One region of the Microbulbifer sp. 2205BS26-8 genome, then DNA from elsewhere that is predicted to be linked to it. Evidence: predicted binding sites of a transcription regulator. Region 1 holds the regulator's gene; the other holds the start of a gene.
What was found. The regulator LexA, encoded in region 1, represses DNA repair genes until DNA is damaged. The targets are predictions, from matches to a motif close to ACTGTNTNTANANACAGT.

Region 2: the regulator LexA is predicted to act here: its motif matches at 2,816-2,833, upstream of recN (DNA repair protein RecN).

Annotation. Positions count from the first base shown of each region.
Region 1 is NZ_JAVAMR010000005.1:36,429-42,295, forward strand. Features, by position in the region: gene topA (type I DNA topoisomerase) at 1-542, shown strand, start outside; gene Q5Y71_RS02790 (DUF6586 family protein) at 539-1,033, shown strand; gene Q5Y71_RS02795 (hypothetical protein) at 1,137-1,394, shown strand; gene lexA (transcriptional repressor LexA) at 1,467-2,072, opposite strand; gene Q5Y71_RS02805 (TIGR00730 family Rossman fold protein) at 2,233-2,871, shown strand; gene Q5Y71_RS02810 (TetR/AcrR family transcriptional regulator) at 3,250-3,882, shown strand; gene nagZ (beta-N-acetylhexosaminidase) at 3,930-4,946, shown strand; gene Q5Y71_RS02820 (mechanosensitive ion channel family protein) at 5,254-5,867, shown strand, end outside.
Region 2 is NZ_JAVAMR010000039.1:18,083-23,949, forward strand. Features, by position in the region: gene dnaK (molecular chaperone DnaK) at 1-1,891, opposite strand, end outside; gene grpE (nucleotide exchange factor GrpE) at 2,013-2,654, opposite strand; gene recN (DNA repair protein RecN) at 2,881-4,551, shown strand; gene Q5Y71_RS12675 (1-acyl-sn-glycerol-3-phosphate acyltransferase) at 4,744-5,388, shown strand; gene fur (ferric iron uptake transcriptional regulator) at 5,455-5,865, opposite strand.

The DNA.
Region 1 (5,867 bases):
GCCCGGTGATCGAGTGTGACAAGTGCGGCAGTGACATGCAACTGAAGTCTGGTCGTTTTGGTAAGTACTTTGGCTGTACCAATGAAGCTTGTAAAAACACCCGTAAGTTATTGAAAAATGGCCAGCCGGCGCCGCCGAAAATGGACCCGGTGCCCATGCCGGAGCTGGCGTGCTTGAAAGTGGATGACCACTATATTCTGCGCGACGGTGCCACCGGGCTTTTCCTGGCCGCCAGTCAGTTCCCTAAAAAACGCGAAACACGCGCCCCCCTGGTCAAAGAGTTGCTGCCTCACCAGAGCGAAATCGACCCCAAGTACAGCTTCCTTTTCTCTGCCCCGCTCAAAGACAACGAGGGGCGGGACACGGTGGTGCGTTTCAGTCGCAAGATGCAGCAGCAATATGTGCAGTCTGAGGAGGGGGGCAAAGCGACAGGATGGCGTGCTTTCTATCGCGAGGGCACTTGGCAGGTCGAGCCCGGTGATAAAAGCACCGCTGCCAAACGTAAACCCCCGCGCAAGAAAGCCGCTCAAGGCAGTCAATGACGAATCTCTATACGGGTCTGGTTGTCTCTGCGCTGCGCAAATGCCAGCTGTTGTTACAGTTGTCTGGTGAATCTGCCTTGCAAAACAGGGCCCTGCAAGAGGCAGCCCTGTTTCAGTTGTGGAAAGCCTACAAGGCTTACCTCGCTGAGCTGGCAAATGAATTGCAATTGGGTTTCGAGCCCGAGTCATTGCAAGTAATCCTGGATAGTCTCAAGAGCCGGGGAGTGGTCAGTAGTGAGGCCAGGGAATTATCCTTGCTCTATGCTGATCCAGATAGCTGGTTAAGCAAGCTGCTTCAAGGCTGGAGAAAGCTGCAGCAGCTTGCTCCCACACCCACAATGGAATCCGCGCGGAAAGAGGCAAACCTGATCCCACTGCGCAGTATGGCCGCCCCCACATCCGGTGCGCTTTCTGCTGAAATTCTGCTGAAGTGGCATGGTGCTCTGAGAGAATTGGTGCGCAGGCAGCGTGCCAGTTTGGAGGAGTGTTAAGTGTACCTGTGTACCATTTGCTTCGCTTGCCTGCGCCCACTGAAACTTATAAATAGCCTGTGTTACACTGGGCGCAAATTGATTTGTGGTGAAGGAAAAGCAAATGTCCTCCGAAACTTATGAGATTATCGAACTGGCCAATGGCGATGTGGCTTTGCGTCGCAGCGGCCACAAGGAGGACCCTCTGGTGAGTATTCATTTCTCAGCCGAGAGTCTCCAGTTTATGAGAAAACACAAGGTGGCTATTGCCCGGGCTATGCTGGAAGCGGGCATTGAGGCTGTACACAATCTGGATGAGCTGGAGCCGGGTTACTTTGAGGAAGACGAGGAATCACTGCTGGCTAACCATACGATCCATTGATCGAGGGGTTATCCCGGAGAGGTTTCAACAGCGGCCAACGGCCGCTGTTTTTCGTATTAAGGCGTGATCAAATCAAGGGGTTTGGCGAATGACGCCCACCGCCAGCCCTTCAATCACAAAGTGGTTGTCCCGCATATCCACCTGAATGATGTCGAAATCATCATTTTCAGGCAGTAACTGCACCGCCGCCTGGTTGCCTTTGCGGCGGAAACGTTTCACGGTGACCTCCTCGTCAATACGTGCCACAACAATCTGCCCATTCCTGACCTGCTCGGTTTTCTGTACCGCGAGCAGATCCCCGTCGAGTATGCCCGCATCGCGCATACTCATCCCGTGTACCCGGAGCAGGTAGTCTGCCGGCGGGCGAAAGAAGTTGGCAGGAAGGTCGCAATAGTCCTCGATGTGTTCTGCCGCGAGAACGGGGTGACCTGCGGCAACGCGACCAATGATGGGAAGGCCGGATTGGTGGTCGGGAATCCGAATGCCGCGGGAAGCGCCGGCGACCATCTCAATGGCTCCTTTGCGCGCCAGGGCCTTCAGGTGCTCTTCTGCGGCATTGGGTGACCGGAAGCCCAGCTCCTGGGCAATTTCCGCCCGGGTTGGCGGATAACCTGTTTCTTCCAAATAGGTTTTGATCAGCTCTAGTACTTGGGTTTGTCGGGCAGTGAGATTGGTCATGGGATTACCTAATATTCTGTATTTTTATACAGTTGCTGGGATTATATACAGAATTGATGTATATGCAATCCCAATGCACCCCCGCTGTATATGCTGCTACATTGGTTATGAAAACTGGGAATGAAACACGCTTGTTGAAAGGCCTGACAGAGAGGGAACGATGCTGGATGCAAAAATGGCTGAGGCATGGCGGGTGCTGCGCATACAGTCGGAGTTGGTAGATGGCATTGAACGTCTGATCGCACTTAGTGGCGCGGTTACGGTTTTTGGGGGCGCGCGCTTTACCGAGAGTAGTCCCGAGTACCGGCAAGGTGTGAAGCTCGGTGAGTTATTGGCCGCAGAGGGTATTTCGGTAATCACCGGTGGGGGACCGGGTTTGATGGAGGCGTGTAATCGCGGAGCTTTTGCCCTGCCGGGCACTTCAATTGGGTTGAACATTGAGCTTCCTTTTGAGCAGACAGCCAACCCGTATCAGGATATCAGTTTAAATTTCCGTTATTTCTTTGTGCGTAAATTTATGTTTGTCAAACACGCTGTGGGCTTTGTGGGTCTGCCGGGGGGCTACGGTACTTTGGATGAATTGTTTGAGGCATTAACTTTGGTTCAGACACAAAAAGTGCGACGGTTTCCCATTGTATTAGTGGATAGAAACTACTGGCGTGGTCTCTACAACTGGCTGGTGGATACGGTCTTGGAGCGAGATTGCATTGATGCAGGCGATCTGGATTTATTCCACATCGTGGAAACGGTAGAGGAGGCGGCAGACCTGATACTGCAATTTATGCGGCCCCAGGAGTAAGCAGAATTTTTCCCGTGTGTCGCGCCTGCCTCCATCTCGTATTTTAACCGGCAAACAAAGCGTCGCATTTAAAAAACAGCGCAATTGAACTGGCTGCTTTTGTGACTCGCGCCGGCCCGGAGCTGCTGGCTGCGCCGCTTGTATTGCAATGACCCGGCAATGTATGCCACGACCGGGTTAGCGATAACTGAGCAAACCATACTTCTTCCAAAGGAGCGGTCTTTATCGACAACGTGCTCCCAACCGCTACCCCCTCCTGATCACAGCCTCAATGATTGATCGGGATATGGGAGTAGAATAGGGTGTCGACAGACCGGCGGTGGAGTGTGCTAGTCTGGCCAGAATCAAACACCTGTTTTAAATCCTGGTTGACTGCTTATGAGCCATACGGACACCGTTATCCGCATACTGGACGCCGCAGAGATCCTGTTTTCGGAGCGCGGCTTTACCGAGACATCCTTAAGGACAATCACCAGCACGGCCGGGGTCAACCTGGCCGCCGTCAATTATCATTTTGGTTCAAAGAAGGCATTGATTCAGGCGGTGTTTGAACGTTTTTTAACCCCGTTCACCTGCGCGCTGGAGTCAGAACTGGACGGGTGTGCTGCATCTGGTCGACACCTGCGTGTGGAAGACCTGCTGGGGAGTCTCTACCGGGTGGGGCTCGGCAGCCTCGGCGAACATGGTCGCGATCCCCAGCGTTTCATGCGCCTTTTAGGGTTGGCCTATACGCAGTTCCAGGGGCATTTGCGCCGTTTTATCGTGTCCCGGTATGGCGATAGCTACCGCCGTTTTGCCGGTCTGCTGGCAGAGGCCCTCCCCGGGATAGACCCTGTCACCTTCTACTGGCGCCTGTACTTCATGCTGGGTGCAACCATCTTTACGCTGTCGAGTTTCGATGCCATAGAGGCTATCCTGAGAGAGGATTTTGGTGCGCAGAGCAGTTTGCCAGAGACCCTGGAACGACTGGTGCCTGCTGCCGCTGCCATGCTACAGGTTGTTGAAACATAGCCTCTGAAAGGGGTGTTCAGGCGGCGGAACTATTCAAGGAGCTTATTATGTCCGCACCGCTGGGACCGGTTATGGTCGATATCGAGGGACTTGAACTTTCCAGTGAGGATTGTGAATTGCTGCAGCATCCACTCGTGGGAGGGGTGATTTTTTTCGCGCGTAACTACCACAACCGGGCCCAATTGCAGGAGTTGATCGCGGCGATCCGTGCGTTGCGCCCGGAGTTGTTGTTGGCTGTCGATCAGGAAGGGGGCAGGGTCCAGCGTTTTCGCGATGAATTTACCCGTCTGCCATCCCTGCAGTCCCTGTCCGCAAGAGCCTCACAAAAGCAATTGCGGGATGTGGGTTGGCTGTTGGCAGCGGAATTGCTGGCAGTGGGAGTGGATTTCAGTTTTGCGCCGGTTTTGGATGCAGATGATGCATACAGTCGGGTCATTGGCGACCGCAGTTTTTGCGCAGATCCGAAACGCCTGACGGCATTTGTACGCCCATTTATTCAGGGTATGCGGGAGGCGGGCATGGCGGCTACCGGCAAGCATTTTCCCGGCCACGGCCACGTGCTTGAAGACAGCCATATGGAATTGCCAGAGGATGGGCGCACCCTGGATCAGGTGATGGAGTCCGATGCCTTGCCATTTATTGATTGTATCGGTACCTCGGAGCTGGACGCAGTGATGCCGGCTCATATTCACTTCGTGAATGTCGATGACCGGCCTGTGGGCTTTTCCCGCTACTGGCTACAGGATATCCTGCGGGGACGCCTTGGCTTTGACGGGGTTATCATTAGCGATGACCTTTCCATGAAAGGTGCCGCTATCATTGGCGGCTATGGGGAAAGAATTCGGGCTGCCCTGGAGGCCGGCTGCGATATGGGGGTAGTGTGCAACAGTCGTGAGGGGGCCCGGGAAGCCCTCGCTGCGCTGCAGGGGGTTGTGCCACAACCAGAATCCCGTGTGCGCCTGGGCGCCATGCGCGGCAGGCCCTCTATTACTGCCTGGGCTGAACTGGAAACGAATGCCCGTTGGCACAGAACGCGCGACTGGCTTTCAACCTGGCACCATTGACTGCCGTCGGGTGGATCGCTGTGGATTGTTGGTTCTTCAGAGTATCCATGGCACGCGTTTTAGCCTAGAGAATTTCCGGGTATTCAGCGGCCGTGAGCCCTCTGCCCTACCTGTCCGATGAGATCGTCAAGACAAATGGGCTGACTCTGCGCTACAGCGCCATCGCGGTTGCGTCTGAGATTGTTGGCTTGGTGTCAATAAGGTATTGAGATTACCTCTGGCTGTGGTGCCAGGGTAGCCCCATCCCTATGGTGGAAGCGTTGAGGGGGTAGGGGGCTGTAACGTTGTTAGCATTTAGGGGGTATTGGTGGAATCTGTAGAGCACTTGCTTCTGACCTGGTTTGGTGAGAATCGCGCCTGGATCGTGATCGTCTTCCTGTTCGTGCTGATTGCGGCAGTAGTTGCCTGGATGTATGGCCGTTTCGTCCTGCGGTTCGCAGCTCGGGCTGAAAAGACAGAAAATCCCTGGGATGATGCCCTGGTGCGGGCACTGTCGCCCCCGGGGCAGGTTTTGGCGTGGCTACTGGGACTGACGCTTGCGGCGCAGTATGCCGGACGGGCAACCGGTGCGGAAATCTTCTCTGTGGCAGAACCGGTGCGTGAGATAGGGCTGATCCTGGTTCTGGCCTGGTTTGCCTGGCGCTTCTCCCACAGTATCGAGTGCAACCTGAGCAATCCCCGCTATATCGGCAAGCCGATGGATGCAACCACGGTACGCGCGATCGGCAAGCTTGTCAGGGCCTCTATAGCCGTTACCGCTGGCATTGTGATTATGCAGTTTCTGGGCTACAGCGTGAGTGGTCTGCTGGCGTTTGGTGGGATCGGTGGACTGGCAGTCGGTTTCGCGGCCAAGGACCTGCTGGCGAATTTTTTTGGTGGCCTGATGATCTATCTGGACCGCCCCTTTGCGGTGGGGGACTG
Region 2 (5,867 bases), on a different contig from region 1:
CATCACCCGCGGAAGACGGTTGCTCACCCTGAGCCTCTGCACCGGCGCTCCCTTCAGCACCAGCCGCTTGGGCCTGTTCGGCATACATCTTCTGGGTAACCGGACCGGAGGCTTCGGTCAACTTGGTAGTGACAGCTTCCATCGCGGCCTTGTCGTTGCCTTTCACCGCCTCTTCCGCCTCGGAGATAGCCGCTTCAATCGCAGACTTTTCCTCTGCAGTTGCCTTGTCGCCAGCTTCTTCCAGGGTCTTCTTGGTGGCTGAAATCAGACTGTCGAGGGTATTGCGAGTTTGCACCAGTTCTTCGAACTGCTTGTCCGCTTCCGCATTGGCTTCCGCATCGGCAACCATCTTGTCGATCTCCTGCTCGGACAGGCCGGAGGATGCCTTGATCACGATAGACTGCTCCTTGCCGGTGGCTTTGTCCTTGGCGTGAACATGCAGAATACCGTTGGCGTCGATATCAAAGGTGACCTCAATTTGCGGCATACCACGCGGCGACGGTGGAATATCGGCCAGGTCGAAACGGCCCAGGGATTTGTTCTGGGACGCCTGCTTGCGCTCACCCTGTACCACGTGGATGGTCACGGCAGTTTGATTGTCCTCGGCAGTGGAGAAAATCTGGGACTTCTTGGTCGGGATGGTGGTGTTCTTGTCAATCAGTGGCGTCGCCACCCCCCCCATGGTTTCAATACCCAGGGTTAACGGCGTCACGTCCAGCAGCAGCACGTCTTTCACATCCCCAGACAGCACCGCACCCTGAATGGCCGCACCTACGGCAACAGCTTCATCCGGGTTGACATCTTTGCGCGGCTCTTTGCCAAAGAACTCGGTAACTTTCTGCTGTACCAGTGGCATGCGGGTCTGGCCGCCGACCAGGATAACCTCGTCTACGCCGGAAGCGGACAGATCCGCATCCTGCAGGGCAATTTTGACCGGTTCCAGGGAGTGGGTAACCAGATCCTCCACCAGGCTTTCCAGCTTGGCGCGGGTCAGCTTTACAACCAGGTGTTTGGGGCCGGTGGCATCTGCGGTGATGTACGGCAGATTCACTTCGGTCTGCTGGCTGGAAGACAGTTCGATCTTGGCCTTTTCCGCTGCCTCTTTCAGGCGCTGCATGGCCAGCGGGTCGCCTTTCAGATCGATGCCCTGGTCTTTCTTGAACTCGGCCGCCAGGTAGTCGATCAGACGCAGGTCGAAGTCTTCACCACCGAGGAAGGTATCTCCGTTGGTGGAGAGCACTTCAAACTGCTTCTCACCATCCACGTCCGCAATTTCGATAATGGAGATATCGAAAGTGCCGCCACCCAGGTCGTAAACGGCTACGGTGCGGTCGCCACCCTGCTTGTCGAGGCCGTAGGCCAGCGCTGCAGCCGTCGGCTCGTTGATAATCCGCTTCACATCGAGCCCGGCGATACGGCCGGCGTCTTTGGTGGCCTGGCGCTGGGAATCGTTGAAATAAGCCGGCACCGTAATGACCGCGGATTCCACCTTCTCACCGAGAAAATCTTCCGCGGTCTTTTTCATTTTTTTGAGGACTTCGGCGGAGATCTGTGGCGGCGCCTTCTTATCGCCCTTGGCTTCTACCCAGGCGTCACCGTTATCGGCTTCGACGATTGAGTATGGCACCATTTTGATGTCTTTTTGTACGACATCGTCTTTGAACTTGCGGCCGATCAGGCGTTTGACCGCAAACAGGGTATTCTTGGGATTGGTCACCGCCTGGCGTTTGGCAGACTGGCCTACCAGAATTTCATTGTCGTCAGTAAAGGCAACAATGGAGGGTGTTGTGCGATCGCCCTCCGCATTCTCAATCACGCGCGCTTTTTCACCATCCAGTATCGCGACACAGCTGTTGGTGGTGCCAAGGTCGATGCCGATAATTTTTCCCATCTGTAAAATCCTCGTTTGATGCGCTCTGCCAGCACTGTTGTGTGTATCGCGCGAATAATTCCTGATGTCAGCTATATTGGTGCCGGCTGATAAAATTCAAGGCTATCTGGCTCAGGCGCCGCTACAGTGCTTTGCTGACCACTACCATGGCCGGACGCACCAGGCGGCCGTTGAGGCGATAGCCCTTTTGAAACACTTCCAGAACCGTATTCGGTTCCACCTCCCCGTTGGGCACCTGGGTCATGGCCTGGTGCAATTCGGGATCGAATGGCTCGCCGGCCGGATCGACAACCTCCACCGAATTTTTCGCCAGGGTATCGATAAACGATTTGTGGGTCAGCGCAATACCTTCCACCAGCGCCTTGTTGGCCTCGCCTTCGGTATCGATGGTGGCGAGGGCGCGCTCCAGGTTGTCCACAACCGGCAACAAGTCCTGCAGCAGCTTCTCCACCGCAAATTTGCGCGCGCGCTCGACATCCTGCTGAGCGCGGCGGCGAGCATTCTGCCCCTCTGCCTGGGCACGCAGGGCGAGATCCTTCTGTACCGCCAGTTGCTCCTGCAGCTTGATGATTTCATCGTGCAGAGCATCGGCGCTCTCGGCCTCTTCCAGCAGGGCTTCCTCGGCCTGCCGGCGCTCTGTTGAGGATGGTTCTTCAATCTCGGCGGGAACCGCCTCTTCTGTCTCTGTCAGGTGCTCATCCACCAGCGCTTCCGGCTGCGCACCCTCTGTCATCTGGTTATCTTCGCTGCGCTCTCTGGCCACTGCTCTCTCCGTCGCGTCGACTCTGTCAGTAATGGATTGGGTCCGCCCGGCGGACTCTGGGGCTATATGGGGTCAACACCGCACAGTTCAAGAGGTTTTTCCTGTAAGCACCCACTGGCAGGGTAATGTGGTACTGGCGCTATAGCTAACGGAAGACAGATACTGTATAAATAACCAATAGGCGGGCCAAAGTGCCCTCAAAAAGAAAGACACAGAAGCGTTTTCCATGTTGCTGCATTTGTCTATCAGCCAATTCACCCTGGTGGAACAGCTGGAGTTGGAGTTCGGCCCTGGTACCAGCGCCCTCACCGGTGAGACCGGCGCGGGGAAGTCCATTACCCTGGATGCGCTGGGGCTGGCCCTGGGCGGACGCGGCAGTGCCGAATTGGTACGCCCCGGTGCCAGCCGCACCGATATCAGTGCCACCTTTGATATTGCCGATCACCCCAGCGCCGAACACTGGCTAGTATCCCGAGAAATGGATGCGGGACAAGAGGTGATTCTGCGCCGCACCATTGGCGCTGACGGTCGCTCGCGGGCCTATATCAACGGCCAACCCGTACCCCTCCTGCAATTGCGCGCTTTTGCGCAACAACTGATTGATATCCACAGCCAGCACGAACACCAGTCCCTGCTGAATAAAGAAACCCACTGCCGCCTGCTGGATGAATTCGCCCAGACCCAAACACTGGCCACAGAAGTCCGCAGCCGTTTCAAGACCTGGCAGGAACAGTACCGCCTCTACCGCGCCCTGGCAGACAGTGCCGAGGAGACCGAAGCGCGACGCCACCTGCTGCAATACCAGCTGCAGGAACTGACCCGACTGGATCTGAGCACGGGGGAGATCGAGGCGCTGGAGCGCGAGCAACGCCAATTGTCCAAAGCGGGTGGTCTACTCAACGGCGGCTACCAGCTGGCGGCGCTGCTGTCCGGCGGCGAAGGGGATATCGCTGAGCAACTGCACCGCGCCCTGCAACTGCTCTCGACCCTACCGGATCAGGCCCCGGCCCTGCTGGAAGTGTCGCAGATGCTCGACAGCGCGCGCATTCAGGTGGATGAGGCGGCAGACACCCTGTCGCGCCATATAGACTGCTTCGAGGTGGACCCGGAACGTCTGGCCGAGGTGGAGGCCCGCCTCAGCGCAATCTACCAGACAGCCCGCAAGCACAGGATACAACCACAGGAGCTGCCCGTTCTGGAACAGCGACTACAGGCAGAACTGGACGATATCAACGCGGCAGATACCCTTGAGCGACGCGCCGCAGAGTGTGAGGAACTGGAGTGCCAATTCCGCAAGGCCGCCGGCAAACTGAGCCAGCTGCGCACCAAAGCCGCACAACAATTGGCCGAGGCGGTCAACCGGCAATTGGCGGCGCTGGCCATGCCCCATGTGCGTATGGAACTGGCATTGCACCCGCTGGCAAAGCCCAACAGCCGCGGTCTGGAAGACGTGGAGATGCTGATCACCACCAACCCGGGACAGCCGCCGCGTCCCCTGGGCAAAATCGCTTCCGGCGGAGAGCTTTCCCGGGTGAGCCTGGCGATTCAGGTTGTAACGACGCGAACCTCGCGCACCCCCACCCTGGTATTCGACGAAGTGGATGTGGGGATCGGCGGCGCCACTGGAGATGTGGTCGGGCGCCTGCTGCGCCAGTTGGGCGAGGTGCACAGCGGCCGCAATGGCCAGGTGATCTGCGTCACCCACCTGGCCCAGGTGGCAGCGCGGGCCCACCGCCATTACCTGGTAGAGAAGCACTCCGATGGTGACAGTGCCTTTATTGCCCTGCGCGAACTGAGTGGGGATAACCGCCGCGAAGAAATCGCTCGCATGCTTGGCGGAGAAGCCACGGCCCAATCCCTGGCCCACGCAGAAGAGATGCTTTCGCGGGCTGTCTGAGCACGCGAAGGGTGCAAATCAGCCCCCGCTTTTACTCCCCCCTGCCCACCAGCCTGCCTGGCCAATGCACAGATGCATGGCCGAGCCCCCTTGTACATAGGCGCCATGGATTACTCCCCAATTGGGGGGAAATAGCCGGTTTGTCAGCAACATAAGCCGGGGCAGACCAGAAATGACTGGGTTTGGCGGCAGATGTCACCATATACTTGGCGCTCCACCCAAATGGCATCGGCCAAGTTTATGCAGAAAACCATTTTTAATACCCCGGTAGTCACCCCATTGATGCGCCAGATCGCCAAACTGCTGCTGAAGTTGCACGGCTGGCGCGTAAAAGGCAACCAACACTCATTGAAGTTGAAAAAGTACGTGCTGCTGGGGGCTCCCCACACCACCAACTGGGACGGTTACTTCTTTATCCTGGCCGCGCTCAAGCTGAAACTCACCCCGCAGTGGATGGGCAAGGACAGGCTGTTCAAATTCCCACTGGGCAGGCCCATGCGCTGGTTTGGCGGTATTGCTGTGAATCGCAGCAAGGCCAACAACCTGGTGGAAGCCACTATCAGACAATTCAGACTGAATAAGGAACTGATTATCGCGATTCCGCCAGAGGGCACCCGCGGTATGGCGGAGCGCTGGAAAACCGGTTTTTATCATATCGCGCGCAATGCCAAGGTACCGGTGGTACTGGGCTTTATCAATTTCCGCAAGAAAGAGGTGGGCATTGGCCCGATCGCACAGCTGGGTGAAAACCTGGAGGTAGAACTGAATAAGTTGCGGGCGTTCTATGCGGACAAAATCGGCAAATTCCCGGAACACTACGCGCCCCCATGCCAGTAACAGCCCCAACCGCTGGCGCAGGTTGGGAACAGAGGGGGGGGTGGCAAACGTCACACCCCGCGGTGCCTACTGTTCTTTTTCTTTAACGTAGAGCACTAGGCTGTGGCCGGTCAGCTCATAGCCGTGCTCTTCGGCGATCTGGCGCTGTAGTTCCTCAATCTCCTCATTGTGAAACTCAATCACTTTACCGGTATCGGTACATACCATGTGATCGTGGTGATCCCCACGATCCAGTTCAAACACGGAATGGCCGCCATCGAAGTTGTGGCGTATAACCAGACCCGCGCTCTCAAACTGGGTCAGAACCCGGTAAACGGTGGCCAGACCCACATCCTCTCCCGCTTCCAGCAGCAGCTTGTAGACATCTTCAGCACTCAAGTGCTGTTCAGTGGTACTTTCAAGCAACTGTAGAATCTTTACCCGCGGCAGCGTGACCTTGAGGCCGGCCTTGCGCAACTCCTGGTTTTGATTTGACATGA